4 regions of the Ensifer sp. Root423 genome follow, and region 4 is predicted to be linked to each of the others. Evidence: riboswitches for the same ligand, from Rfam matches in the RefSeq annotation. Region 4 holds a riboswitch; each other region holds the start of a gene.
What was found. A riboswitch is a leader RNA that binds a small molecule or an ion and turns the genes downstream of it on or off. The one in region 4 is predicted to bind thiamine pyrophosphate.
Positions count from the first base shown of each region.

Region 1: it holds a riboswitch for thiamine pyrophosphate, as region 4 does, so the genes downstream of both, thiB (thiamine ABC transporter substrate binding subunit) here and thiO (glycine oxidase ThiO) in region 4, are expected to answer to the same signal.
Region 2: it holds a riboswitch for thiamine pyrophosphate, as region 4 does, so the genes downstream of both, thiD (bifunctional hydroxymethylpyrimidine kinase/phosphomethylpyrimidine kinase) here and thiO (glycine oxidase ThiO) in region 4, are expected to answer to the same signal.
Region 3: it holds a riboswitch for thiamine pyrophosphate, as region 4 does, so the genes downstream of both, thiC (phosphomethylpyrimidine synthase ThiC) here and thiO (glycine oxidase ThiO) in region 4, are expected to answer to the same signal.

Region 1 is NZ_LMEG01000034.1:75,784-83,196, reverse strand. It holds gene ASD01_RS23990 (ABC-F family ATP-binding cassette domain-containing protein) at 1-73, opposite strand, end outside; gene ASD01_RS23985 (thiamine diphosphokinase) at 77-727, opposite strand; gene ASD01_RS23980 (GNAT family N-acetyltransferase) at 812-1,297, opposite strand; TPP riboswitch at 1,433-1,551, shown strand; gene thiB (thiamine ABC transporter substrate binding subunit) at 1,603-2,631, shown strand; gene thiP (thiamine/thiamine pyrophosphate ABC transporter permease ThiP) at 2,639-4,264, shown strand; gene thiQ (thiamine ABC transporter ATP-binding protein) at 4,261-4,980, shown strand; gene ASD01_RS23960 (M48 family metalloprotease) at 5,281-6,792, shown strand; gene ASD01_RS23955 (RNA polymerase factor sigma-32) at 7,011-7,413, opposite strand, start outside.
Region 2 is NZ_LMEG01000023.1:596,711-604,123, forward strand. It holds gene ASD01_RS22155 (glycosyltransferase family 4 protein) at 1-116, shown strand, start outside; gene ASD01_RS22160 (hypothetical protein) at 127-858, shown strand; gene ASD01_RS22165 (hypothetical protein) at 869-3,088, shown strand; gene ASD01_RS22170 (glycosyltransferase family 4 protein) at 3,085-4,386, shown strand; gene thiD (bifunctional hydroxymethylpyrimidine kinase/phosphomethylpyrimidine kinase) at 4,410-5,285, opposite strand; TPP riboswitch at 5,402-5,505, opposite strand; gene ASD01_RS22180 (helix-turn-helix transcriptional regulator) at 6,159-6,383, opposite strand; gene ASD01_RS22185 (hypothetical protein) at 6,519-7,055, shown strand; gene ASD01_RS22190 (ABC transporter substrate-binding protein) at 7,167-7,413, shown strand, end outside.
Region 3 is NZ_LMEG01000043.1:199,130-206,542, reverse strand. It holds gene ASD01_RS26255 (sensor histidine kinase) at 1-1,581, shown strand, start outside; gene ASD01_RS26250 (sigma-54-dependent transcriptional regulator) at 1,585-2,949, shown strand; TPP riboswitch at 3,047-3,175, shown strand; gene thiC (phosphomethylpyrimidine synthase ThiC) at 3,266-5,089, shown strand; gene ASD01_RS37315 (hypothetical protein) at 5,528-6,061, shown strand; gene ASD01_RS26235 (Zn-dependent hydrolase) at 6,234-7,413, opposite strand, start outside.
Region 4 is NZ_LMEG01000043.1:54,931-62,343, reverse strand. It holds gene bioB (biotin synthase BioB) at 1-470, opposite strand, end outside; TPP riboswitch at 895-1,015, shown strand; gene thiO (glycine oxidase ThiO) at 1,177-2,148, shown strand; gene thiS (sulfur carrier protein ThiS) at 2,145-2,342, shown strand; gene ASD01_RS25610 (thiazole synthase) at 2,346-3,119, shown strand; gene ASD01_RS25605 (thiamine phosphate synthase) at 3,116-3,721, shown strand; gene ASD01_RS25600 (amidohydrolase family protein) at 3,755-5,485, opposite strand; gene ASD01_RS25595 (AAA family ATPase) at 5,612-7,413, shown strand, end outside.

The sequences.
Region 1 (7,413 bases), on a different contig from region 4:
TGGCGCCGGCTAGCAGCGGCGCGCCACCGAAGGTGAGGAAGATGTCGTCGAGTTTCAGAATGGGAGGCGCCAAGGCTCAGGCTCCGGAAAGATCATAGGGGCGGGCGAGAACAATGGCGCGACCGCTCTGGAGAGTGAAGCGAAGGGGACCCTCCGCAACGTTGGAAACGGTTCGGGACGAGCCGAACGGCAAGGTGAAATCGTCGAGCGGATAGCGCGCATTGACGATCGAAAGACCGGTAAGCTCGGTCAACCCGAGCACCGAGAAGAGGCAGCCCTTCGGCAAATCAAGGTCGAGCGAGCCGGCCAGCAGCGGATAGGCCTCTTCCTCGCCCGAGGTCATCAACACGGAAAGGCCACGCTCGGCAAGGGCAACAGCATGCAGCAGGTGCATGAAGGCGTGATCACTGCGGGTGCCGCCGAGTGCGCCGGCGAAAATCAGGCGGTCGGCTCCACGCGACAGCGCCGCCTCGACCGCGATCTCCCCGTCCGTCGCGGCCTTCGCCGCCGGATAGGGCTCGCGCGGGACGGAGGCGTAGTCCGCAAGAAGGGCTTCCTCGGTCGAGTCGAAATCACCGACCCAGACATCCGGCACGATGCCGAGCAATCGGGCATGGCGCATGCCGCCGTCAGCCGCAATGAAGCGACTTGCGGCCAGCTGGTGAGCCAGCCGGTCGGTCAGCGAAAGGGCGCCGCCAAGCAGAATGGTGAAGGTCGATCGAGACATGGCAAAGCCCATAGCGCAAAGGACCGCCGAAGGAAAACGAAGAAAACCGTCGAACGAGCGGTTCTCGATATTTTGGTCAGACCATCAATGCCCCTCGGGCACCGGATCGGGGAAAAGCATGCCGGCATAAATGCCGGGGGTCGAATCCGGAATTTCGACGGCGCCGGCCACCCGCTCGTAGAACTTCGCCGGCCCGACGCCGCCGATAATCGCGTAGCCATAGCCGGCCTCGCGCATCGCCGTGAGGCTTGCAAGCAGAAGCGCCTCACCGATCCCCTGCCCGCGCATGCTTTCGTCGACGCCGGTCGGACCGAAGAAGCCGAGTGCCGTTACGTCGTGGCAGGAAAAGCCGACGATCTTTCCGTCATGGACAGCGACGTGCATGCGCGTAGGGGTGGAGGAAAAGGCGGCTTCCGCCTCGCCCGCCCATCCGGCACCGAAAGTCCTTTCGATCCAGGAAACAACCAGGCGGCGCTCCGGCGCCATGGCGCGGCGAATGCTGATGCCAAGGCCAAGCTTCGACTGAGGTTCAGCCGGCAGGGCATAAAGTCGAACAAGCATATCGGGCATGACATTTCCTCCTCGCTGCCGTTGTGTAGCGCAGTTGGCGGCATACGCAAACACGAGCCATTGTGCTGGCCAAGCGTCCCCTTGCTTCGCCGTAAACATCGCTTGCCATGGGACCGAGGCAGCGGTAAATCTCTTGCCGCTCTAACGGGGTGCCTCCCGACCGCATTGCGGCCGGAGGCTGAGAGGCGTCAAAACGCCAACCCGCGGAACCTGATCCGGCTCATACCGGCGGAGGGATTAGACGCGATCGGATCGATACGCCCTTTTCCCATGCAACAACGAACTTTGGGAGAGAGGTCCTCGCCATGTCCAATTCATCGCAACTTAAATTCTTTAGCCGGCTAGCCCTTGCGACGGCCGCGAGCCTTGTTTTCTCCGGCGCCGCGACCGCCGCCGACAAGACGCTGACGGTGTACACCTATGAGAGCTTCATCACCGAATGGGGCCCGGGCGCCAAGGTCGCAGAAGCCTTCGAGAAGACCTGCGAATGCAAGGTCAACTATGTCGGCGTGGCCGACGGCGTCGAGTTGCTCACCCGCCTGAAGCTCGAAGGCGAGGCTTCCAAGGCCGACATCGTGCTTGGCCTCGACACCAACCTCGTTGCGGAAGCCAAAGCAACGGGCTTCTTCGTGCCGCACGGCGTCGAGGCAACCGGCGTCACCGTTCCCGGCAACTTCTCGGACGACACGTTCCTGCCCTATGACTACGGCCACTTCGCCGTCGTCTACGACACCGAGACGCTGAAGACGCCGCCGAAGAGCCTGAAGGAGCTGGTGGAAGGCGATCCGTCGCAGAAGATCGTCATCGAGGATCCGCGTACGTCGACGCCGGGCCTCGGCCTCCTGCTCTGGGTCAAGGCCGTCTATGGCGATGAGGCGGGTGCCGCCTGGACGAAGCTGAAGGACCGCGTTCTGACCGTCACCCCCGGCTGGTCGGAAGCCTATGGCCTCTTCACCAAGGGCGAGGCGCCGATGGTGCTGTCCTACACCACGTCGCCGGCCTACCACATGGTCGCGGAAAACACCGAGCGCTACCAGGCCGCTGCCTTCTCCGAAGGGCACTACATCCAGATCGAAGTCGCCGGCATGACCAAGAACGCCAAGGAGCCGGAACTGGCAAAGCAGTTCCTCGCCTTCATGACCGGTCCGGACTTCCAGTCGATCATCCCGACGACGAACTGGATGATGCCGGTCGCAGCGACCAAGGAGCCGCTGCCGGACGCCTTCAATAAGCTGGTCAAGCCGGAAAACACCTTCCTCCTGCCCTCGGAGGAAGTCGCCAAGAACCGCAAGGCCTGGATCGACGAATGGCTTGCCGCCATGAGCAAGAACTGAGGCCGGATTGTTCGCACTGCGCGAAAATCGCATGACAGTGGTCGCCGGGGCAGCCTGCCTCGGCGTCTTCGTCCTTTTCGTCGGTCTTGCGATCGTCGCCTTGCTGAGCCTGACGGGCGGCGCAAGCGACGATGCGCTGTTTGACGCCTACATCTGGCGCGTCACCCGCTTCACGCTGCTGCAGGCGACCCTCTCGACGTTGCTGTCGGTGCTCTTTGCCATCCCCGTCGCCCGGGCGCTGGCGCGACGGCCGCAGTTCCCCGGCCGCATCTGGCTGCTGCGCTTGATGGCGCTGCCACTCGGACTGCCGGTTCTGGTTGGCGCACTCGGGCTGATCGAGATCTGGGGGCGGCAGGGTTTCCTCAATTCCGGCCTGCGCTGGCTCGGCCTCGCGCAGCCCGTCAGCATTTACGGCCTGTTCGGCATCCTGCTTGCCCACGTCTTCTTCAACATGCCGCTTGCGGCGCGCCTGTTCCTGGCCGGGCTCGAACGCATCCCCGCCGAATACTGGCGCAGCGCCGCCAATCTCGGCATGCCGTCACGGGCACTCTTTCGCTTCATCGAATGGCCCGTCCTGCGCGGCCTCCTGCCGGGTGCCGCCGGCCTCGTCTTCATGCTCTGCGCCACCAGCTTCACCCTCGTGCTGACGCTCGGCGGCGGGCCTGCGGCCAGCACAATCGAAGTGGCGATCTACCAGGCGCTGCGTTTCGATTTCGATCCGCCGCGCGCGATCGCGCTGTCAGCCCTGCAGATCGCCATGACCGGCCTGCTGCTGCTCCTGCTTCGTCATCTGGCGACCGAGCCGGAAGAGGGCATGACCGGTGGCCGCACCGTGCGCCGTTTCGATGGCGCGTCAAGGATCGCGCGCCTGAGTGATGGCACCTGGATCACGCTTGCCTTTCTGTTTCTCGGCGCGCCGCTGGTCGCGGTTCTCATCTCCGGACTCGAAGCCGATCTGCTGAAGCTCGCCCGCGATCCGGCGGTGCACCGGGCGCTGCTGACGAGTGCGGCAATCGCGCTCGCCTCGGCACTCGCCTCCGTCACCATGGCAGCCGTGATGATCCGGGCGGCGGCAACCGCCACCGCGCCGCGTCACGCGACGTCGCTCTCCCACGGCTTTGCCGGTGCCATCGGTGCCAGCACCTCGCTGATCCTCTTGGTGCCGCCGGTGGTGCTGGGCGCCGGATGGTTCCTGCTTTTGCGTCCCTTCGGTGACGTCGCGCGCTTTGCACCCGCCATCGTCGTTGCGATCAACGCGCTGATGGCGCTGCCCTTCGTCCACCGCACCCTCGCGCCGGCAATGGCGACCCATGCGGCACGGTCCGAACGGCTGACGGCAAGCCTTGGCATTCGTGGTTTTGATCGTCTGCGATGGATCGACTTTCCGGCGCTGCGCAAGCCGCTATTGATGGCCCTTTCCTTCGCCATGGCGCTGTCGCTTGGCGACCTCGGCGCCGTCGCCCTCTTCGGCAGCCAAGACATGGTGACGCTGCCGTGGCTGCTCTATAGCCGTATGGGGAGCTACCGCACCGCCGACGCCGCCGGTCTCGCCCTTTTCCTCGGGCTTCTCTGCCTGATATTCACCATCCTCGGCACGGCCAATGACAGCCGGCCGGAAGGACGCAAAGCATGATCGATCCCGTTCCCGCGATAGAGTTGCGCGATGTCGAGGTCCGTTTCGAAACGGCCAAGCTCACCTTCGATTGCACCATCGCCAAGGGGGGCATCGTCGCCGTCGCCGGTGCCTCGGGTTCCGGCAAATCGACGCTGCTCCACCTCATTGCCGGGTTCGAGGATCCCGATCGCGGCGAGGTGCGCATTCTCGGCGAGAACGTTGCCGATCGGGCGCCGTCGGAACGGCCGGTCTCGATGATCTTCCAGGACAACAACCTCTTCGCCCATCTCGACGTCGCGACCAACATCGGCCTCGGCATCGACCCGGCGCTTCGGTTGAGCGCAACCGACCGCGAGAAGATTGAAGACGCGCTTCGCCGCGTCGGGCTCGAAGGCTTCGGGAAAAGGCTGCCGCCGACGCTTTCAGGCGGCGAGCGCCAGCGCGTCGCCCTCGCCCGCGCGCTTGTGCGAAAGCGCCCCCTGCTACTGCTCGACGAGCCCTTCGCAGCGCTTGATCCCGGCATGCGCGCCAGCATGCGCTCGCTCCTGCGGCAACTGCACGCGGAGGAAGGCAACACGATCCTGGTGATCACGCACCATCCCGAAGACGTGAAGGCCCTGGCCGACGGCGTGCTTTTTCTCGACCAGGGGCGTATCATCGCAAACGACAGCCTCGACCGCTTCCTGGCGCGGCGGGACAATGCGGCGATCGACCGCTTTCTCGGCAATACTTGAAGGACGGATCGGATTCTCCACGCCCTTGGCCGATTGCCACAATTTGACCGCGGCGCCATGCGACGCGCGAAATATCCGGCAAGGCGCGAATATTCCCGCATCCGTTGCCGTGATACCACGGGGCAACTATTTCTACCGAGACAAACTAGGCAGGTGGCGCTGAAATCAGATACAGCAAGACCAGGACTGAGAGGTCGCGGCAGAGCAACGCTGCCGGGCTGAAAAAGTAGGACTTTCAACGCTGTCGTTCCACTTGTCCGCAGGATGCGGGCGGAGCGATGGATGGGAACGGGCTGAGGCATGGAGAGGCATACAGTCACACACGACCGGTTCCCGCCGAAGGGCGGACGGCTGCGTGGACGCGCCGTGGTTGCATTGCTTGCGACCACGCTCCTTTCCGCATGCCAATCCGTGATCGAGCAGACCTACCAACCGACCGTTTCGCCCTCCTCCAATCCGCAGATCGTCGAGGAAGTTCAGAAGAACGATCCGCGGGCGCAGCTGGGCGCGCGCGAACATCCGCGCATCGTCGCAAGCTACGGCGGCGAGTACAAGGACGCCAAGACTGAGCGCCTGGTCGCGCGCATCACCGGCGCGCTGACGGCGGTCTCCGAGAATCCGCAGCAGTCCTACCGCATCACCATCCTGAACTCGCCGGCGATCAACGCCTTCGCGCTGCCCGGTGGTTATCTCTATGTCACCCGCGGCCTGCTGGCGCTTGCCAACGATGCCTCCGAGGTCGCAGCCGTGCTGTCGCACGAGATGGCGCACGTCACCGCCAACCACGGCATCGAGCGTCAGCAGCGCGAGGAAGCCGAAGTGATCGCCAGCCGCGTGGTCTCCGAAGTCCTCTCCTCCGATATCGCCGGCAAGCAGGCGCTCGCGCGCGGCAAGCTCCGGCTCGCGGCCTTCTCGCGCAACCAGGAACTTCAGGCCGACGTGATCGGCGTGCGCATGCTCGGCGAAGCCGGCTACGACCCCTATGCAGCGGCGCGCTTCCTCGATTCGATGGCCGCCTATAGCCGCTTCACGGCGGTCGATCCGGAATCCGACCAGAGCCTCGACTTCCTGTCGAGCCACCCGAACGCGCCGCAGCGTGTCGATCTCGCGCGTCGGCACGCCCGCGCCTTCGGTCCGGAAGGCACCAGCGGCGACCGCGGTCGCGACTATTATCTCGCCGGCATCGACGGCCTGCTCTATGGCGACAGCCCGCAGGAGGGCTACGTGCGCGGCCAGACCTTCCTGCACGGCCAACTCGGCATCCGCTTCGACGTGCCCGCCGGGTTCCAGATCGACAACAAGGCCGAAGCGGTTCTGGCGACCGGCGCCGGCGACATCGCCGTGCGCTTCGATGGCGTCGCCGACACGGGCGGTCGGAGCCTGACAGACTATATCGCCAGCGGTTGGGTTACCGGCCTGAAGCCCGACACGATCCGGCAGATCAGCGTCAACGGCCTGGAAGCCGCAACCGCGCGCGCCTCCGCCGACCGCTGGGATTTCGACGTGACGGTCATCCGCATCGACACGCGGATCTACCGCTTCCTGACCGCTGTGCCCAAGGGGTCGAGTGCACTCGAGCCGACCGCAAACCAGTTGCGTAGCACGTTCCGCCGCATGACGGCCGCTGAGACGCAGTCGCTGAAGCCGCTGCGGATCCGGGTGGTGACGGTCCGGCCCGGCGACACGATCACCACGTTGTCGGCCCGCATGATGGGAACCGATCGTAAGCTCGACCTCTTCCGGGTGATCAATGCGATGCAGGTCAGCTCGACGGTGAAGCCGGGCGACAGGGTGAAGATCGTTTCCGAATAGGATTGAGACAGGCGCAGCTGAAGCACGTTCGGTTGCGAGCGTGAATTGCCTGCCATCTGCTAGGCAAGCACGTCGCGAGGCGCCTGAACGGTCACGAACGAAAGCACGCTGCGCCAATCGTCATCGCCAAATTGACAGCGGACAGTGCCGCTTCCCGGCGCAATGCGGGGTTCCGGCGAATAGTACGGGCATGGCGGCAGACGGTCGACGTCAGGCGGTCAATGAATGCCTGCGGTCAGCGCCGGCGCTCGCGTCGCCAAGGCCGCCCGGAGCTTCTCCAGCGCCCGAGTTTCGATCTGCCGCACACGTTCCTTGGATATGCCGAGATCGATGCCGAGCTCTTCGAGCGTCGCTCCTTCTTCCGTCAGCCGCCGGGCGCGGATGATGCGCATTTCGCGCTCCGTCAGCGCGCACAGCGCGTCGCGCAGCCACACACGAGCCCGTTCGCCGTCGATCATCTCGCTCACCTGCTCGTCCGGCAGCGGCGCGTCGCTGGCGAGGAAATCCAGCCGTTCACCGCCATCGGAATCACTGCCGCCGACCGGCGCCTGCAGCGAGGTGTCGCTGCCAGAGAGACGTGCATCCATCGTCTGCACGTCGGCGATGCTGACGCCGAGGGCA
Region 2 (7,413 bases), on a different contig from region 4:
ACCTTCGGCGCCGCCTTTCGGCCAATGCCCGCAAGCCCAACGATATCGATACCACTGCCCGGCGCTATCTCACGCTCATCGACGCGATCGAGCCCCGAGAAACCGTCGCCGCCTAGAGGGAAGACCATGTCTGTAGCAGCCGACAAACCGGACGTCGCACCGGAGCAAAACAATGCAAAGCCGCTGAAGGGCCGCGTGGACGCGATCGACCAGGGCCGCGTCTTCGGCTGGGCATTCGACCCGGAAACTCCGGAAAAGCGGCTTGCCATTCGCGTGCTTCTCGACGGCAAGGTGATCGCCGAGGCGCTCGCCGACCGCAACCGGCCCGATCTCAAGCGCAACGGCATTGGCGACGGCAACCACGCGTTTGAAATCGCGTTGCCCGAGATGGCGAGCGCGCGCAGCGGCGAACTCGTCGTGCTTGCGGCGACCGGCAAAGGCGGCGAACTGCCGCTTCGTGTTCCCAAGCCCGACGAACAGGCGGCCGAAGCGCTGATTGCAGCACCGCTTGCAAAAGTGCTCGACAAGCTCGACGTGCTGATGGCAGCGCAACGGCAATTGCAGGTCTCGCAGCGTTCCGCCCTGCGGTCGAAAGTTGACGACGGCGATGAAGCCGAAAGCCCCGGACTTGCAGCAATCAGCGATGATGTCGCGAACCTCCGCGGAGAAATCACCCAGCGACTGACCGATCTCGACGTTCATCTGATGCGGCTCGACGGTGTAATCGCGGGTATGGAAAAGAGCCTCAACGCACTGAAGCAGCGCTCGAATGGCGATTTGAAGCCGGCGTTTCTGCTTCTCTTTGTCCTTGCAGGCTTTGCGGCAGGCGCGATCCTTTCCGTCTTCCTTCGGACCTGAGGCGCATCTCATGCCCAGTACGGAACTCAGCCTGTCCGCAAGCCCTGCACCGCTTGGCCGCATTGCGCGCAGTGGACGGATCATCGCCTGCCCGATCGACGAAACACTGCTGCTGGTTATCGGCACCGGTGGCCCGATGGCCGATCAGTTGCCGGTCGAGATCAATGAAGATGCGTCAAGCCAGGTCATGGCGTCGGTCGTCGGCTGGCGGCTGGCGACACCCCAGTCTTCCGCCACGCATGGCTTTGCCGCGCTGTTGTCGGTCGAAGGTACTGAGCGGCTGCCGACTACGCTGCGCTTCGGCAAGGCGGGTAACGGCAAGCGCTATATGGTTGCGCCACGCACCGTTTCGATCGGTGAAGTCACGGCGATGCTGAAAGATTTCGCCGGTCCGCAGCTGGTACACGTGCTCGGTCGTCTGGTGGACGTGCTTATCAAGCCGCCGCATGCCGATCAACGGCTCGCGGCCATTACGACCCTGCTTAAGACCGGATCGGCGAGCGACGGATATATCGAACTGCTCGGCGAGGGGCATGATGGAACCATCGCCCTGAAAGGATGGGCGCACGACCTGCCCGCCGGCGTCTGCCGGGCGATCGTCAAGAGCGAGGATACCTTCCTTGCCGATTGCAACGTCGCCATTTTCGAGCGCAACGACGCGCCTGACGGCTCGGCCGGCTTTGTCGGCCTCCTGTCCGCAAACGATCTGCCCCGAGCGCGCGACATCAAGGGCATATTCTATCGCGGCCGCGGCGCCTGGCGTTATGTGGGGCTCCACGAACGCCGGGTCGTGACAGGTCCGCTCGAGACACCCGGCCATATCCGCGCGATGCTGCTCCAGAGCCAGAGTTCGCCCCAGGTCATGCTTCGCCTGCGCAATGCAGCGAGCGGATACGATGGCACCGAGACGATCTCAAGCCTTCCGGTTCCTGTCCGCCTTGGCGTGGATGCACTCTACCAGGGTGAGGATGGTGCCTTCCTGATTTCGGGCTGGCTTTTAGACGCGGAAGGCCATGTTGAAAGCGTACGACTTTGCCGGCAGGGCGGCGGCGCAAGGCTGGACGCGAGCTGGACCCGAACCGAACGGTCCGACGTCGAAGAGGCCTTCGTCGATCGGCCGGAGTTCAAAAGCGCGATTTCCGGCCATCGCCGGTCCCATGGCTTCATCGGTCAAGTCGAGCCGCTTGGTGGCGAGGCAGAAGGGCCAGTTCACCTCGAACTCACCCTTCGCGATGCCCGCCGCGCCTACATGCCACTTTTCCCCGTGCGGCTGCCCGCACGCGCCGCCGCCCTACGGCTTCTTGCCTCGATCGATCCGACAAGCTGGGCCCTGCCCGATATTATCGACCAGCAGATCGTCCGTTTCCTGACGGCGGCGCGCAGCACCGCACCGACCATCGAGACCGTTGTCGACATGGGCCCCTTCGACCAGGCCGAGGGTACCGCCATCCTTCTTGTCGCCGGAGAAACCGAAACGGATTTCGCGCCGCTCCTGGGGCTGCTCGCGCTTGATCCCCAAACCCGTCGTGCGCAGATCGCGCTCGTGCTCCAGGCCGAGCGGTTCCGAAGGCACGCGGTCCACATCCGTCAACTCTCCGAATTCTATCGCCTGCCGCTGCGGCTCGTATCCGTCGAAGGCGCCAGCGATGCATGCGACCTGGCGCAAGCGGCCGCTGCGAGCACGAACAGCGACGCCGTCATCCTGCTTTCCGCGTCGCTGACGCCAGCCAATACCGGGTGGTATCAGGCACTCGTTGCCGCTTACGAGGCAAAGACGGGAAGCATCATTTCGCCGACCCTTGCCTATGAGGATCACTCTATCCGCTGGGCCGGCAGCACGTCGCTCGATCGCCCCGACCATCTTCAATCGAGCCGCTACGCCGGCTATCCCGTCGGCGCCGTCAATCGCCTCAAGCTGACGCGGGTCGCAGCCGCATCGCTCGATTGTTGCATCCTGCCGCGAGAAGCGCTGATGGAGGACGCGGGCGCGTCGCCGACTTATCTCGGCGCAGCGCTGAAGGGCCTCGATCTCGCCCTTCGCCTCAGCGGAAAGGGCTATGAGGCCTACTGGCTTCCTTCCCTGCAGATGGTGGGGTCGGACGAGGTACCCGGAGCGGGCTCTGCCGCCACCGCCCGGTTCGTGGAGCGTGTCGACCGGACGCTCTTCCGCGGCCGATGGATGCCCGCCTCCGAAACCGCCCAGACATTCTTCGAGGAGACTGACGCATGAGCGAAAAACTCCGCGTACTCGTGGTCTCCCATGGCCACCCGACCCATTCGCTCGGAGGCGCGGAAATTGCTTCGCATGGTCTTCACAAGGCGCTGAACGGCCTGTCGGGTGTGGAATCGATCTACCTCGCCCGCGTCGGCAATCCGGTTCCGCGCCATGGCGCTTCCGCACTGATGAGCCTGCGTCTCGCCATGGACGAAGTGCTCTACCACGCCGAAGACTTCGACCATTTCTTCCTCTCCAACGGCGATACGGACGCGATCCGCCGCGACCTCTTGCGCTTCGTCGGCGACATCAAGCCGGATGTCATTCATTTCCATCATATTCTCGGCTTCGGCCTGGAAGCGCTCTATGCCGTTCGTGATGCCCTGCCCAAGGCACGCATCGTCGTGACGTTCCATGAGTATCTGCCGATCTGCCACAATCACGGGCAAATGGTGAAACGCCCCTCGGGCCAGCTTTGCAACGGCGCCTCACCTATCAGTTGCCACACGTGCTTCCCCGAAATCCCGGTGTCGCGCTTCGTTCGCCGCGAGCAGTTCGTGCGCGGCATGCTTAATCTCGCCGACGCTTTCATCGCGCCGAGTGCCTTTCTCGCCAACCGCTATGTCGAATGGGGGCTCGAAGCCGCTAAGATCTTCGTGATCGAGAACGGCATCGTCATGGGCGACAAGGCGCCGGCCCGCGAATTGCCGTCGCCGACGGCGCGACGCAACCGCTTTGCCTATTTCGGGCAGATGACGCCATTCAAGGGCGTTCACGTGTTAATCGACGCGGTATCACGGGTGCCCGACGACATTTGGGGCGATGATTCCTCGCTGATGATCTTTGGCGGGAACCTCGAGCGTCAGCCGAAGGACTACCAGGAGAAGGTGGCAAAACTGATCGAGGACGCCGGTCGTCGCGTCCGCTTCTACGGCGCCTACCAGAACCAGGACATGCCGCGGCTGATGCGCTCGGTTGACTGGGTGGTGATGCCCTCGGTCTGGTGGGAAAATTCCCCCGTCGTCATCCAGGAAGCACTGCATCATGGCCGGCCGATCCTCTGCTCCGACATCGGCGGCATGGCCGAAAAGGTCCGCGACCGGCTGGACGGCTATCACTTCCGCGCCGGGAGCGCCCAAGATCTGGCCGACCGCCTGATCGACGTCTTGGCCGCCTCGCGGGCATGGGACAATCTGCGTGCGACACTTCGGCGACCGACGAGCCATGTCGATTGCGCGCGGGAACATGTGGCGCTCTATCGGAAAATGCTCAAGGGCGAGCAACCGGCCCTGCCGAGCGCGGCAGTGGCCTGAGGTAAACCCGAAGCCCACACTGCTCAGCCAGATCGCGAAGAACGACCAAGAGCGGCCTGGGCTTCGGCTACGTTCGAAGCCTCGGCGCCCGACTCTTTGTCGTTGCCCCACCAATGATGAAAGTGATGCACCGGCCCATGCCCCTGGCCGATGGTCAGGCCATCGGCCGCCCCCAGAGCGGCATGCAAGTAGGCCTTGGCTGCCACAACCGCATTGTCAATTGGCATGCCCTTGGCAAGCCCCGAGGCGATTGCTGCCGAGAGCGTGCACCCGGTGCCGTGATCATTCCTTGTTTCGATCCGCGGCCGTGACAGGTTGAGGACGTCCTCCCCGCTATAGAAAATATCGATCGCGTCCTTGCCCTTGGCATGGCCGCCCTTCATCAGAACTGAACGCGCACCGAGCTTCAGAAGCATCTCCGCCTGACGCGCGACCTCGCTTTCGGTTTCGGCGATTGCGCGTCCGGTCAACAGCGCCGCCTCGGGCAGGTTCGGCGTCAGAATGAGCGCCAGCGGCAACAACTCCTCCTTGAGCGTCGCGATCGCGTCGGGGCGCATCAGATGATCGCCGGAGGTCGCCACCATCACCGGGTCGATGACAGCCAGCTGGCCATAGTGTTTAAGACCGGCGGCAATCACCCCGATCGTCTCGCGCCGAGACACCATTCCGACCTTCAGCGCACCGACCGTAAGATCGGAAAACACCGCGTCGATCTGAGCCGTAACGACAGTCGGGGAGATATCCTCCACCGCAGATACCCCACGGGTGTTCTGCGCCGTGACCGCCGTGATCACGCTGGCGCCATAGACGCCGAGCGCAGAGAACGTCTTCAGATCTGCCTGAATACCCGCCCCGCCACCGGAATCCGAGCCTGCGATGGTAACGGCAATCGCAGTCATCGGCCCACCTGCATGAGGCTTGAGCCCTTTCGGTTTAAGTTAACATCAGACACGAGCAAAGCGGCCTCCGGAAATTGACGGAGATCCGGACGAAAGCGCAAAGACGACTGGTCAGCTGAAAGGCCCCTTGCCGTTCCTACGCCGGTATGATCCGGATCAGGTTCAAGGGTCTGGCTCGCCGCCATCTCAGCACAGTGACTGCGCGCCCCTCGGCAGGATTGATGCTAGGGGAGCGTGGGCCGGGGTGTCAACCGTTGGAACCCTGTGACAAGCAGGCCAGTTCGAGGCGCAATCCTCACTGTTGATGAAGCTTCCTAAAATGAAGGCCCCTATCGGCTTTGGAGCTGAAGGGACCTTCCGTCTGAGCGTTCGACTTCACAGACGAATGTATTGATGACACAGGCTGTGGAAATTCATAGTGTCCTCACGCGATTGTGCACGGTTAGTGTGCCTCGATTCCGGACTTTCGGTCGTGTTGAGTCAACAATCGCGCAAAGCTGGAATAGCTGTCCAACTCCGGTCAGCACCATTGCTTCCAGAGCATTGCGTATCAAACGTGAGTTCGATGGAGGAGTAGCTGGATATCAGTATTCCGCTTCCGCTCGCCGAAATGGACGGACGCACACTGGCTGCATCGCCAGCTCTGCGCCAATCTGGGCTCCAGTTAAAGTTGGCGAGCGTTGCCTCTTTGGTAGCCGGATCGCATGTTAGGGATGCAGCTCCATCTCCAGTTTCTGCTCGGCTTACGGTGGCTACTCCGATAACAGTTGCGTTGGCGAGCCCTTCAGCGCTCCACCTCAGCAGCACACGAGCGTCGCGTATTTGTGCGTCTGTGAAGCGCATCGCCTGCAGAAGAGCCAGTCATCCACCTACTTAAGATGACCGTTTGAAGCGGATGCCTACGCCGCCACCATTTGCCGGAATAATCTCAATTCCTGCCTTCTCCAACGCCGCTACGATGCTTGCGAGGTTGTTGACGATCGGTACGTGAGCTCCCCTTTCAAAATCGGCGATAGTCTGGCGAGACACGTTTGCCGCCTTGGCGAGCTCTGCCTGGCTCCAGCCCAACATTGCCCGTGCTCCACGGCACTGCTCCATCGTAAGAAGTAAGTTACTCAAGGCAAACTTTCTGATTGACTTCAGACATTTTGTAGGAAGAATGACCCGGCGATCGAACAGGTGCGGTAACACCTGCTCGATCTGACCAAAACCAAGCTATAGGGAGCTCGGATCATGGCTGATTCCGACAATAGCAGAACTTTGCCTACCGTCACGCGAGGAGATTTTCATTCCTCGGTACCGGCGTGTTTACCCACATATCCGCACGTTGCGGCCCATCGAAAGCCAGGGTTTAGCGGTTGTGCCAATGACCCTGCGGTCGCAGCCTGGCAGCATTGGCGTGCCGCCTGGACCCGCCTGAGCGAATCGACCCGCCATCAGCAACAGCTCGAGACCGCCCTGTTCTCAGGCGAGCTGTCGTCTTCAGCTGAGCGCGATGGACGCAGCGCCTACAACGACGCGCTCGAGGACGAGGACCGCGCAGCGCTGGCGGAGGAATTGGCCGCCCAAGCGTTGTGGCCGGTTCCTGTGGCGTCGCTCCCAGGCGTCATCGCCAAACTCGACGCGATCGTGAACCGCGGCCAGCCTTCGTCGACCTGTGTGGACGAACCCTGGGCGCAAATCCGGATGGTGATCGCTGATCTCCTCCGGATCGATCCGGTCGACGCTCGGCTCGGTCGAATGCCAGAACGCGAACGTCAGCCAGCTTGAGGCTGAGCAATCCGCCCGTTGAAGGCTCACACAATTCTTTGATTTCCCCCCCCGCCGAAGCCCCTTCGGCGCGAGCCTCTGACTCTGTCAAAAACAACAAGGAACTAACACATGAAACTGGGAAGACCTTTTCGCAAGCGTCGGCTAGCGGCGTTTCTCGTGTCCGTCTCGCTCGGCGCGTCGTTGATCTCGACGCCCGCACGTGCGCAGGAGCAAGGCGAGCTGCGCATCGCCACCTCCTACAAGCTGATGACGCTCGATCCGCATTACGCCAATCTCAACGAGAACACGTCGCTGCTCTCCCACATCTATGAACGGCTCGTCTATCAGGACGAGGGTCTCGAGCTGAAGCCCGGGC
Region 3 (7,413 bases), 140 kb from region 4:
TCGACCCGCGGCACAGAGGCGCTGCAACGGCTGAACGAGAAGCTGCAGGCGCTGGCGACCAACACGGACGCCGCTGTCATCTACGTGATCGGCCCCGATGGCGTCGCCGTCGCTGCCAGCAACTGGCGCGAGCCGACGAGTTTCGTTGGCAACGACTATGCCTTCCGCGAATATTTCCGCATGGCGATGCGCGACGGCAAGGCCGAGCATTTCGCCATGGGCAACGTCAGCAAGCGGCCGGGCCTCTACATTTCGCGTCGGGTCCAGGGTCCTGACGGCCCGATCGGCGTCGTCGTCGCCAAGCTCGAATTCGACGATGTGGAAGCCGAATGGCTCGCCTCCGGCAAGCCGGTCTACGTCACCGACCGGCGCGGCATCGTGCTGATCACCAGCTTCCCCTCCTGGCGCTTCATGACGACCAGAACAATTCCACGCGACCGCGTCGCCGCCATCCGCGACAGCCTGCAATTTGGCGATGCCTCGCTGCTGCCGCTGCCCTTCCGCGACATCGAGCCGACCAGCGATGGCTCCAGCGAGTTGCGCGCACTGTTGCCGGGCGAAAGCGAACGTCGGTTCCTCCGGGTCGAAACCATGGTTCCGACCACCAGCTGGCGGCTGGAGCAGCTAGCACCGCTCGATGGCGCGATCTCGGCGGCAACCCGCGAGGCCCGGCTGATTGCCCTGGCCCTCCTCGCACCGCTGCTCGCTTTTACCGCGGTCCTCCTGCGCCGCCGCCAGACGCTGGCACTGGTGTCTGCGCGCGATCGCGCCGCGCGCGACGAGCTGGAGACCCGCGTGGCGGAGCGCACACATGACCTCAGCCTTGCCCGCGATCATCTCGAAACGGAGATCGCCGACCACCGGCGTACTGGCGAGAAGCTGCAGGCGGTGCAGCAGGAACTGGTTCAGGCGAACCGGCTGGCGATCCTTGGCCAGGTGGCGGCCGGCGTCGCCCACGAGATCAACCAGCCGGTCGCGACCATCCGCGCCTATGCCGACAACGCCCGCACCTTCCTCGAACGCGGCCAGCAGCAGACCGCGGTCGAGAACCTTGTCAGCATCGCCGAACTGACCGATCGGGTCGGCACCATCACCGACGAACTCAGAAGCTTCGCTCGCAAGGGCCGCTTCGTCGCCGAGCCGACGCCCATGCGCGACGTGATCGAGGGGGCGATGATGTTGCTGCGCAGCCGCTTTGCCGGCCGCATGGATGCGATCGTCATCGACCTGCCGGAAAATGGCCTCAGCGTCCTCGGCAGCCGCATCCGGCTCGAGCAGGTGCTGATCAACCTTTTGCAAAATGCCCTGGAAGCGCTCGGCACGCGCAGCGGCGCCGAGATCCGCGTGCGCTGCGAGGACGGTCCCTCCGGGACGGTTTTGCTCGTCGTTGCCGATAACGGCCCAGGCATTCCCCTGCACATCCACGAGGATCTGTTCACGCCGTTCAACACCTCGAAGGATGAAGGGCTCGGCCTCGGCCTTGCCATCTCCAAGGAGATCGTCGCCGACTATGGCGGCGATATCACCGTCGAAACCAGCGACAGGGGCACCGTCTTCACGGTTCGCCTGAAGAGGGCCTGAGCGATGCAGCCGACCGTCTATCTCGTCGACGACGACAACCATCTGCGCAAGGCGATGACGCAGACGCTGGAACTCGCCGGCCTCGCCGTTACCCCTTTTGCCAGCGCTGCCGAAGCGTTGAAGACGCTGGATGCGAATTTCGACGGCGTCGTCGTCAGCGATATCCGCATGCCGGGCATCGACGGCCTCGCCTTCTTCCGCCGCATCGAAGCTTTCGACGCGGATCTGCCGGTGATCCTGGTGACCGGCCATGGCGATATCCCGATGGCAGTGCAGGCGCTGCAGGATGGCGTCTACGACTTCATCCCCAAACCCTTTGCCGCCGACCGGCTGGTGCAGAGCGTGCATCGCGCGCTGGAAAAACGCCGGCTCGTGATGGAAAACCGCGCGCTGAAACGGGCCGCCGAGACGGCCGGCGACAACCTGCCGCTGATCGGCCAGACGCCGGTCATGGAACGTTTGCGCCAGACGATCCGGCACATTGCCGATACCGATGTCGACGTGCTCGTCGCCGGCGAGACGGGCAGCGGCAAGGAGGTGGTGGCGACGCTGCTCCACAATTGGAGCCGACGCCGCAACGGCAACTTCGTGGCGCTGAATTGCGGGGCGCTGCCCGAAACGGTGATCGAAAGCGAACTCTTCGGCCACGAACAGGGCGCCTTCACCGGCGCCTTGAAGAAGCGCATCGGCCGGATCGAGCATGCGAGCGGCGGCACGCTGTTCCTCGACGAGATCGAGGCGATGCCACCGGCGACTCAGGTGAAGATGCTGCGCGTTCTGGAAGCGCGCGAAATCACGCCGCTTGGCACCAACCAGGTTCGTCCGGTCGATATCCGCGTCATCGCGGCTGCCAAAATCGATCTTGGCGACCCGGCGCAGCGCGGCGATTTCCGGGAAGACCTCTACTTTAGATTGAATGTCGTAACGCTGTCGATCCCACCGCTGCGCGAACGTCGAGACGATATCCCGCTGCTCTTCTCGCACTTCCTGACCCGGGCGGCCGAGCGCTTCAAGCGCGACGCGCCTGTGGTCACATCGGCCGTGCAGAGACATCTGATGACGCATGCCTGGCCGGGCAATGTGCGCGAGCTCTCGCACTTTGCAGAACGCGTGGCGCTTGGTGTCGAAGGTCCGCTGGGACAGCCGATTGCGCCCACCGAACAGCCTGGATTTGCACTCCCGGAACGGCTCGAACGCTACGAGGCGGAGATCCTGAAAGAGGTGTTGCGGGCTCAGCGCGGCGACGTCAAGGCGACGATCGAGGCGCTCGGCATTCCGCGCAAGACATTCTACGACAAGCTCCAGCGCCACGGCATCAACCGTGCCGATTACGCCGAGCGGGCCGCACCGGAAAAGGCCGGCCGCTAGCGTCAAACCCGAATCCGTCACCACACGCAATAGGTGCATCTTTGTCGGCAGGCGAATTCACGCTTGACGACCCGGGCCGATCGATGGCTATGATCTAGGCATTCACCAGGGGGGTCCCGCAAGGGGCTGAGATTCTGCTGGATGGCCGGCTTGCCGGCTGTGGCGCAGTGACCCGTTGAACCTGATCCAGTTCATACTGGCGTAGGGACGGTGCAGATATCGAAGCCAGGATTCCGTGCGTCCAGCATCTGGCGGAGCGTCTTTCATCTTTCCGGCATCAGAACTGGGTCTCCAATTGCAAACTTGGAGCCTCGTCATGAATATTGCCACCAAACCCGCAGCCCTCACCGTCACGCAAGGACCGCTTCCCGCCTCCCGCAAGATCCACAAGCCGGGCGTGCTTCATCCGGATATCCGCGTGCCGATGCGCGAGATTGCGCTCCACCCGACGTCGGGCGAGCAACCGGTTACGGTCTATGATTCCTCCGGCGCCTACACCGCCGACGACGCCGAGATCCGCATCGAGGACGGCCTGCCGCGGCTGCGCCGCAACTGGATCGTCGACCGCGGCGATGTGGAAACCTATGAGGGACGCGTGGTCCGCCCCGAGGACAACGGCTTTGTGAGCGGCGACAGGCTGACACCGACCTTCCCGTTCCAGCATGCGCCGCTGAAGGCCACGGGCGGCCGCCCAGTGACCCAGCTTGCCTATGCCCGCGCCGGCATCATCACGCCGGAAATGGAGTTCGTGGCGATCCGCGAAAATCTCGGCCGCGACGCGGCGCGTGCGAAAGTCCGCGACGGCGAGAGCTTCGGCGCCCACATCCCCGATCACGTGACACCCGAATTCGTGCGCCAGGAAATTGCCAGCGGCCGCGCGATCCTGCCTGCCAACATCAACCATCCGGAATCCGAGCCGATGATCATCGGCCGTAATTTTCTGGTGAAGATCAATGCCAATATCGGCAACTCCGCCGTCACCTCGTCGATGGCGGAAGAGGTCGAAAAGATGGTCTGGGCGACGCGCTGGGGCGCCGACACCGTCATGGACCTTTCGACCGGCCGCAACATCCACAACATCCGCGAATGGATCATCCGCAACTCACCGGTTCCGATCGGCACCGTGCCGCTTTACCAGGCGCTGGAAAAGGTCAACGGCATTGCCGAGGACCTCACCTGGGAAGTCTATCGCGACACGCTGATCGAGCAGGCTGAACAGGGCGTCGACTATTTCACCATCCATGCCGGCGTCCGGCTGCACTACATCCCGCTCACCGTCGATCGCGTCACCGGCATCGTTTCGCGCGGCGGCTCGATCATGGCCAAGTGGTGTCTGCATCACCATCGCGAGAGCTTCCTTTACGAGCATTTCGAGGAAATCTGCGACATCTGCCGCGCCTATGACGTCTCCTTCTCGCTCGGCGACGGCCTGCGCCCCGGCTCGATCGCCGATGCCAACGACGCGGCACAATTCGCCGAACTCGAAACGCTCGGCGAGCTCACCAAGATCGCCTGGGCCAAGGATTGTCAGGTGATGATCGAAGGCCCCGGCCACGTGCCGATGCACAAGATCAAGGAGAACATGGACAAGCAACTCGCCGTCTGCGGCGAGGCGCCGTTCTACACACTCGGACCGCTGACGACGGACATTGCGCCCGGCTACGACCACATCACGTCGGGCATCGGCGCGGCGATGATCGGCTGGTTCGGCACCGCCATGCTCTGCTACGTCACGCCGAAGGAGCATCTCGGTCTTCCCGATCGCAACGACGTCAAGGTCGGCGTCATCACCTACAAGATCGCCGCCCATGCCGCCGATCTCGCCAAGGGCCATCCGGCCGCCCAGGTGCGCGACGACGCGCTATCGCGCGCGCGCTTCGAATTCCGCTGGGAGGACCAGTTCAACCTCTCGCTCGACCCGGAGACGGCCCGTAACTTCCACGACGAGACACTGCCGAAGGAAGCGCACAAGGTCGCGCATTTCTGCTCCATGTGCGGCCCGAAATTCTGCTCGATGCGGATCTCGCACGACATCCGCGCAGAAGCGCAGAAGGAAGGCCTGGAGGCAATGGCCGCGAAATACCGCGAGGGCGGCGACCTCTATATGCCGGTGGAAGGGGCGGCTGGCGCGGCCGAGTAGACGACAGAGACTCGTTGAAGGGGCCAGTCACGGCCCCTTCAGTTCACTCAGGGCTGCGCCTCCCGCCTCGGAAGCGGAAGCGGCGATCGCCAAGGCTCTCCTCCTCCGTCATGCTTGGGCTTGAGCCGAGCATGACGGAGGGTGGGAGGCGCGCCAACGACCCCGTTCAATCAACAAACATGCAACGTCCTCTGTCCCTCTCGCGACGCCTCAGCGATGAGGGCGATCATCTGTATGTCGTGGCCGCCGCCAGAGGCCCGCACCTTGCGCTCCGTGTCGCCCGTCCCCCCAATAGCTTGTCCCCACATCGATTGAACGATATGCAAGGCGCACGCAAAAGTCGCTGTCGGCGAAATTCATTCGCGGCGGGCAGCCGAACTGTACCCGCGCACGCAAGAACGCCGTTTGCACAAGGAGAATGACTTGAGGACATGCCTGTTGAGACTGACGGCCTTGTCCATAGGAGCCCTTGCAGCATTCGGCGGAGATCTGCCGCGCCTCAACGGTGACCGGGGCTTTGCCGGGGGCCTTTCCTGGATTTCCGCTGCCCATGCGGACGACGCCGATGCCGGCGGCACGAATGGTGAAGGTGCCGCGGGCGGCAGCGACCAAGGTAGCGAAAACGTCGGGAGCGGCGGAAGCAACGGCACAGAGGGTGGCGGCGATTGGGGCTCCGGCGATGGTAGCGGCGTGGGCGGCGAGCCCGGCGGGACCGGGGCTGGCGGTGGAGGCGGCGTCATCGACGGAAGCGGCCTGAGCGGCGGAGACAGCGAGCGCCACTCATCCTCTTCGCGCGACGGGCGGGATTACGGACCAACCGGCAGCGTATGGCACGGCGGCAGCAGTTTCCTCAATCTTTTTCGCCGGACACCGGAAGAGCCTCCCGAGGGGAGCGGGCCAGAGTCTTCCACCCGGCAGAAGAGCGATGCGGGATCCCGCAAAAGCGCGGGTCACACCAGAACAGAGCCCTGAAGAGATGTCTGCTTCGTCGCGCGGAAGGATGCCGTGTGCTGTTTATCGCAGACATAGAAGCGTCTGCGCCTGGATGCTTGGGCCAAGCCCTGGCATGACGGAGCAGCGGGAGGCGCGCTATCGATCCCGTTCGATCAACGAACGCGCAACGTCCCTATAGCCCTATAGCCCTCTAGCGACCACTCACCATCCGCTCGACCACATCGAGCAGCACGTTGGCGCCGGCGACCAGATCATCCGGCTCCGTGTGTTCGCGCGGATTATGGCTGATGCCGTCGCGGCTCGGAACGAAGATCATCGCCGTCGGCGCGATGCGGGCGATCATCTGGGCATCATGACCGGCGCCCGAGGTCATGCGCCGGCTCTTGAGGCCTCGCGCCTTCGCCGAAGCCTCGACCGCTGCGACGATGCCCTGATCGAAGGCGACCGGCTGGAAGCGTGCCAGCCGCTCGACCGAGATCGTTACCCCCTCTTCCGCGCCGATGCGCACCAGAAAGTCCGCAAGCGCCGCTTCGAGCGCCTGCAGCCGATCCTCGTCCGGATCGCGCAGATCGACGGTGAAGGCGGCACGCGATGGGATGACGTTGATCGCGTCGGGCTCGAAACGCATGGTGCCAATGGTCGCGACACTCGGCGCGTTCGACCGGGCAATATGCTCGCGCAGGAAGAGGCCGACACGCGCGGCCGCGAGACCGGCGTCGGAACGCATTGCCATCGGCGTGGTGCCGGCATGGTTGGCGACGCCATCGATCGTCACGCGCTGCCAGGAAATGCCCTGCAGGTTCTCGACGGCACCGATCGAAAAGCCCTCGCGCTGCAGCACCGGCCCCTGCTCGATATGGAGCTCGACATAGGCGTGGGGCTTGAGGAACCCCGGCTCGATGTTGCCGGCATAGCCAATCCGCTCGAGTTCCTCGCCCAGCGACGAGCCATCCGTGCCGATGGTCGCGAGCGCTGCGTCCAGCGGCAGGCCGCCGGCATAGACGAGCGAGCCGAGCATGTCGGGCGCAAAACGCACGCCCTCCTCATTGGTAAAGGCGGCAACGACGATCGGTCGGGCCGGCGTCACGCCACGGTCCTTCAGCGTCTCGATTACTTCGAGCGCGGCGAGTACGCCGTAACATCCGTCATAGATGCCGGCATTGATGACCGTATCGATGTGCGAGCCGAGCATGATCGGCGCTTCGCCGCTGTTCTCCTCGCTGCGCCAGATGCCGAAGATGTTACCAATCTGGTCCACGGCCACATCGAGGCCCGCCGCCTCGATCCAGGCGACGAGGCGGTTGCGGCCGGCCTTGTCGTTGTCGGAGCCGGCCAGCCGGGTCAGTCGCCCTTCTGCATCGCGACCGATT
Region 4 (7,413 bases):
AGCCGTGCGGACTGGTCCGGCGTCAGCATGCCCAGCGTCATGCAGGTTTCCATGCCAAGCGCCCGCACACCGCCGATCATGGCGACGATCGCGTCCATGTCGCGGTCCTTCGGGCTGCGCCAGGCGGCCCCCATGCAATAGCGCGTCGCACCGCCGTCGCGCGCCTGTCGCGCCTCGGCAAGCACACGCTCGACCTCCATCAGCTTCGATGCCTTGAGCCCGGTCGGATAGTGGGCGGACTGGCTGCAATAGCCGCAATCCTCGGCGCAGCCTCCGGTCTTGATCGAGAGCAGCCGGCTCATCTGGATGGCGTTGGGATCGAACTGCGCACGATGGACCGTGTGTGCGCGGTAGAGCAAATCGTTGAACGGCAAATTATAGATTTTTTCAGCTTCCGCTTGGGTCCAGCGGGCTTCGCCCGCGTCGCCCGGGGTAAAATTAGCGCCAGTTGATAGGGTTCCGTCCAGCATTTCGGCTCGTCCTCCAGGTCATCGCAAACGCGAAATAGATAGAATCTGATATTATCTATAATTTTATCGACGAGCAAAGTTCGCAAGCACCCAGATGGAGAGTTTCCGTTAACGAATGCCCTTCTGGTTGTATTTTTGACCGTGAGTGAATCTGGAAACCGCCGGGACGGGGCAACAATCACCAATCAATCGGTCGCAGCTCCCATTTCCGAAATCGGGCGTACCGCACCCGAGAAACAAGGGCGCGGCTGGGCTTCTCCGGTGTTTTTCGACCCGCTCCACCCGGTTGCCCCACCTCCTTTCATCACGCCGCCAAAGCTTCCGCTTTCTCGTCGCAAATTATAGATAATTTTTTCGGCATATGAGATCGCATCGCACACGAATGCTGGCTCTTGACAAAAACCGCCCCGAACGGTCAGCTTGGAGCATTCACCAGGGGTGTCCCGCCAAGGGGCTGAGATTCTGCTATGCGATTTGCGCGGCGCAGTGACCCGTTGAACCTGATCCAGTTCATACTGGCGTAGGGACGGTGCAGACATCGCTGCCGCAAACGTCGCCTTCACGCGACCATTCAACGGCAAGGCGTCCTTCCCCTTCCTTCGCTCGTGAACTGGGTCTCCACAATCGGAGCCTCGGCATGCACACCGCCAACACCATCCCGCTTCCCTCACGACGGCCCGCCCACGCCTCGCGGGAACACTGAGCCATGCGGATCCTCGTCAAAGGTGCCGGCGTCGCAGGGCTCTGTCTGGCGCATGAACTTAGCGCCCGCGGTGTCGCGGTGACGGTTGTCGAGCAAAAACCAGGCTTTGCCGGCGCGGCCTCCTGGTTTGCCGGCGGCATGCTGGCACCCTGGTGCGAACGCGAAAGCGCCGAAGAGGTGGTGCTGACGAAGGGCATCGGCGCCATTGACTGGTGGGACGACGCCCTGCCAGGCGAGGTTTCCCGAAACGGCACGCTTGTCGTCGCCCCGCCACGGGATGCGGGCGAACTCAAGCGCTTTGCCTCACGCACCTCCGGCTTCGAATGGCTCGACGCCGCCGCGATCGAACGGCTGGAACCGGCACTTGCCGGACGTTTCCGCGAGGCGCTGTTTTTTCCCGGTGAGGCGCATCTCGACCCGCGCCGGGCGCTGAGCCGGTTGCGGCAGAAGCTTGTCGATCACGGCGTCACCTTCCTCGATGAGACGAGCGACGATGGCCACCACGATCTCGTCGCCGACTGCGCCGGCGCGGCACGCATCGGCGAAACGCCGGGCCTGCGGGGCGTGCGCGGTGAAATGCTCTACCTGCAGACAAGCGACGTGGAGCTGTCGCGGCCGGTCAGGCTCATTCATCCCCGCATCCCGCTCTACATCGTGCCGCGCGGCGGCGGCCTCTTCATGTGCGGGGCGACGATGATCGAGACGGATGACGGCGGACCGATCACCGCCCGCTCCCTCATGGAACTGCTGAACGCCGCCTATGCGCTGCATCCGGCCTTCGGCGAAGCGCGCCTCTTCGAAACCGGCGCCGGCGTCCGCCCCGCCTTCGCCAACAACCTGCCGCGCGCCCTGCGCACCGGGCAGACCATCACGATCAACGGGCTTTACCGCCATGGCTTCCTGCTTTCGCCGGCCCTGGCGGCGGAAGCAGCCGACCTCGCGCTTGCGCAGGACCTGAAGGGAGATGCCGCATGAGACTGACCGTCAATGGCGAGGATCACGACCTCGCCGTCACCACCCTCGCCGAGCTTCTGGCCGCCCTTGATTTCGAAGGTGACTGGCTCGCCACCGCCGTCAACGGCGAACTGGTGCACCGGGCCGACCGTTCGGGTCATGCGCTCAGCGACAGGGACCGGATCGAAATTCTCTCGCCGATGAAAGGAGGCTGAGACATGCTGACGCTTTATGGACAGGACCTGCGCTCACGGTTGCTGCTCGGCACCGCCCGCTACCCCTCCCCCGCCGTTCTGGAAGATGCGGTGCGATCGTCAGGCACTGAGATCGTCACGGTCTCGCTCCGGCGCGAAACCGCCGGAGGCCGCCAGGGCGGCGCCTTCTTCGAACTGATCCGGGCGCTCGGCGTGCACGTGCTGCCGAACACCGCCGGCTGCCACTCGGTGTCAGAGGCGGTGCTGACGGCCAAGATGGCGCGCGAGGTCTTCGGCACCAACTGGCTGAAACTCGAAGTGATCGGCCACCACGATACGCTGCAGCCCGATGTCTTCGGGCTGGTCGAGGCGGCGCGCATCCTCTCGGCCGAAGGGTTCGAAGTCTTTCCCTACACCACGGATGATCTCGTGGTTGCCGAACGGCTCGTGGAAGCCGGCTGCAAGGTGCTGATGCCCTGGTGCGCGCCGATCGGCAGCGCCATGGGGCCGCAGAACATCCAGGCGCTCAGGGCAATGCGGGCCAACTTTCCCGATGTGCCGCTGATCGTCGATGCCGGCATCGGCCGGCCCTCGCACGCAACGACGGTGATGGAGTTCGGCTTCGATGCCGTCCTGCTCAACACCGCCGTCGCCGGCGCCGCCAAGCCCGCGCTGATGGCCGCTGCGTTCGCGGGCGCGATCGATGCCGGCCGGCAGGCCTTCGAGGCGGGCATGCTCGAACCGCGCGATTTTGCCGTCCCTTCCACCCCCGTCATCGGAAAGGCGGTGTTTGCGTGAAACTTGACCCCTTCTATCTCATCGTCGACAGCACGGATTGGATCGAGCGGCTGGTGCCGCTCGGCGTCAAGCTGGTGCAGCTACGCGTCAAGGATCGTACGGAAGCGGAGATCCGCCGCGAGATCCGCGCGGCCAAGGCCGTTTGCGACGAGCAGGGCTGCCAGCTCATCGTCAACGACTACTGGCAACTGGCGATCGCGGAAGGCTGCGACTTCGTCCATCTCGGCCAGGAGGACCTGGCGGAGGCCGACCTTACTGCAATCCGCGCCGCCGGCCTGAAGCTCGGACTCAGCACCCATGACGAGACGGAACTGGAGACAGCACTTGCTGCCAAGCCCGACTATGTCGCGCTCGGACCGGTTTACCCGACCATTCTCAAGGCTATGAAGTGGGCGCCGCAGGGACTGCCGCGCCTTGCCGCCTGGCGGAACCGTGTCGGGTTGCTGCCGCTGGTCGCCATCGGCGGCCTCAACGTCGAGCGGATCGCCGGCGCCTTCGAGCACGGCGCCGACATCGCCGCCGTCGTTACCGACATCACCCGCAACGCCGACCCGGAAGGCCGGACGCGCGAATGGATCGCCAGAACCGCACCGTGGCGATAGGCACGTGCCGGACCGCGGGTAGCAGTTTCGCGGTCAGGCGATCTCCAGCTGCGAGAGCCAGGAGGCGTCCAGGCCACGCTTGCGACAATAGGTGGCAAGCCGCTGGCGGGTCGGCCCCGGCCGGTCGAGGCCGAGGTAACGGGAGGCGTTCTTCCAGAAGATGTTCTGCTGGTCCTCCTCGCTCACATTGGCCTCCTTCAGTTGCTGGGCGATCCGCGGGACGTAGGCGTTGTAGTCCTTCTCCAGCGCCATCATCGACCAGTCGGTGCCGAACATCAGATGGCGCGCATCGGGATCGTAGTCCCGCAGCCATTTGTCGAGCAGCGCGCGGATTTTTTCGTGCAGCCCGGGCGTGTTGTCGGTGACGAGCTCGCTCAGGTAGCTCAGGTCGGCAAACAGGTTCGGCCGGCGCCCGTGGCCGATCGTCTTGCCAATGATGTCCTCCCAGGTCGGCGGACCGGAGAATTTGTCCTGGGCGCAGGACACCATGACCCCCGTCGGCGCGCCCGGGCGAATGACTTCATCGAAAGCGCCGAAATGCGCCAGATTGATCCGCAAGTCATTGTAACGGTTGGTGTCGAGCAGCTTCTTCCAGTAGGCGGGGCTCGCCATATTGCCATAGCCGCAGCCGGCGCCGATGCTGTTTTCCGCATGCGCCATGATCGGCACGCTGTTGTCGCGGCACCAGTCGTAGAGCCGCTTCAGCGCCGCATCGATCGCCGGATCCGCATTGCCCCATGCCTTGAAGCCCATCGGCGGGTAGATCTTCACGCCGATGAAGCCCTTTTCCATGATCGCGTAGCGGACGTTTTCCAGCGACGAGCCACGCTTCTGCGCCTCCCGGTGCGGATCGAAGCCGACGAAGCTGTGCATGTGGATGCCGTGCCGCTTGATCACCAGCTGCTGGATCTCGTCCATCACGTCGATCTGGTCGTGCTGCGGCGATGCCCTGCCGCCGATCGACTTCTCGAAATCGAGGATGCTCGGCGTGATCATGGAAAACCGGCATTTCGACGCGAAGATCCGGGCATAGGTTTCCGCCAGGTTTTCGCGGTAGTCCTGCATGAGGCGCACGAAGGAAAGGTAGTTGCCGATCTGTTCGTGGGCCTTGGCGGCCGACGCCAGGGCATCGACATCCGTCTCCTCCACGCTGCCGGAGCGCCGCTGCAAGCCCTGCGGCAGGCCGGGGGTGCCGCCGATCTGTTCCAGCAGGCCTTGATAATCCGGCGTTTCGGCGCCGCTTCGTGCGGTCAACGATGCGCGCTGCTCGCCGGCTAGCGCGACCAGTTGCTTGACGGCGATGCGCAACTGCTCGTTCTTCTGCCGCTCGAACTCGGCGTCGGAGGGGCGCGGCACCCGCTTCTTGAGGATAGCGTCCTCAGCCTTGGCCTTGGGCGCGACGTCGCCAAGGGCCGTCACGAGGAAGACCACCAGGGCGTTTTCCAGACGCTTCGACTGCAGCGGATCGGCGGAGAGTTTTGCTTCCGGCAGTTTCTCCCGCAGCGCCACATAGCGCACCAGCCCTTCCACGGGCACATCGGCCGCGTTGAAGAAATGGCAGTGAACGTCGACGATCGGGTAGGGAAGCTCGCAGGCCGCGGCCGGTGGCCAGTCGTGTCGACACCCGGAAAGCACATTCGCCATCACGCCTGCCGAGAACAGCCGCAAGACATTGCGGCGTGTCACGGCGGCGACCGGACCAGCCCAGTCGACCCCCATCATCCCCTCCTGTTGCGAGACCCCCTCGAACAATCGGGCAAACATTACTCCGTTCGCAAGCGGCGTGGAACAGATATTTACTTGCCGTTACTGGAAACCCATAGGTCAACACGGGCGGCCTTTAAGTGCGAAAGGAGGCATGTTACTCTAAAATCTTGGGGAGAATTTTGCGTGGTAGGTGGCGCCGGCAAGAATGAATTCCAACGTTACCTGTCGGGAGCCCTGGTTCGATGGTCTGCCCCGGCGGCGACGGATTCGGCTGGCCCGACGCGCGAGGACTTTCCCGGCGCCTTGCTGTTCGCCGACATCTCCGGTTTTACCCGCCTGACCGCCAAATGGTCCGAAAGCGACCGCGCCGCCGGCGCCGAACGGGTGAGCCGGCTGCTCAACGGCTACATGGGGCCGCTCGTCCGGCATATCGAGGAACATGGTGGCACCGTGTTGAGCTTTGCCGGCGACAGCCTGCTTGCCGGCTGGCAGGCTGCCACCGACAGCGAGTTGGAGCAGGCCGCCTGGCGCAGCTGCTATTGTGCCGGCCGCATCCGTGAAGAGATCGGCGGTCCGGGCGGGCCGGAGGACGCGCTGCAGCTGCGCATCGCCGTCGGCGTCGGCACCATCACCCTGCTGCACCTCGTTCCCCGCATCGACCAGCGCTGGCTGATCGTCGGCGGCGACTGCCTGGCGCAGGCGGACCATTGCGGCCTTTTGAGCGATGCCGGCGAAATCCTCGTCTCCGACGCCGTGTGGCAGCTGATCGGCAAGCGGGCAACCGGCCGGCCCGGCCGGGAGGGCACCGCCCGCCTCGAACGCATCGATCCCTATTCGACCGCAACCGGGCAGCCCCACCCCCTTTCGGGCTTCGCCAGCAAGCGGCTTGAAGCCTACCTGCCGCTTTCGCTGCGCGGTCGGCTTCTATCGCCGCTTTCGGAGTGGCTGGCGGACCTGAGAACCATTACGGCCCTGTTCGTGCATATCGTTGGCCCGGACCTCGAGAAAGATCTCGATCGGCTGAACCAACTCGTTGCACGGTCGATCGCCGTTGTCGGCCGCACCGGCGGGGAAATCCTCCACACAGCCCTTCACGCGAACAGTCTCGAGATCTTCGCGGTCTTCGGTCTGCCCGGCCCCAAACATGCCGACAATGCGCGCCGCGCGATCGTTGCGGCGCTGCGTCTTTCAGGCGAGCTCGACGATCCCGATATCGGCCTTTCGGCCGGCATCTCCACCGGCGAAAGCTTCTGCGGCGCGCTCGGCGCCAGCCACCGCGCGGACTACACGGTGGTCGGCGCCGCCGTGAACATGGCCGCGCGCCTGGCAAGCGTTGCCGCCGGGCGCATCCTTGTCGACCAGGCGACGGCAAAGGAGACGGCCAGCCAGATCGCCTTCTCCGGACCGTGGTCGCTGGCCATACCGGGCGTGCGCGGCGGCGTGTCTGCCTTCGCGCCGATTGCCGAGACGGTCGCAACGATCGACACCAAGTCACCGGCACTCCTCAACCGCGCGGCCGAAATGACGGCCCTTTCCGCCTATCTCGAAAGCGCGCCCAGGGGGCAGTCCGGCATCATGATCGTCAAGGGCGATTCCGGCGTCGGGAAGTCGGCCCTTCTGCGCGCCTTCGTCGAGCGCTGTCGCGACCGCGGCAACCGCGTGCTCGTCGGCAACGCCGACGACATCGAAAGCGACGTCCCCTATTTCGCCTGGCGCGGGGTTATCCGCGACCTGCTCGGTATCGGCGATCTGCGCGGCGCCGAGGCCACGGACCAGGTGGCGCTCTTCTTTGCGGAAAGACCGGAGCTTGCTTCCCTCGCGCCGCTGCTCAACGATGCCATCAACCTCACCTTGCCGGACACGCCGGAGACCCGGGCCATGTCCGGCGACGGGCGCTCCCATCGGCTACGCGAGCTGCTGAGCGAGCTCATGGCCGACAGTCTCGCCGGGGGACAGGGCTTCGTCGTGCTCGAAGATGTGCACTG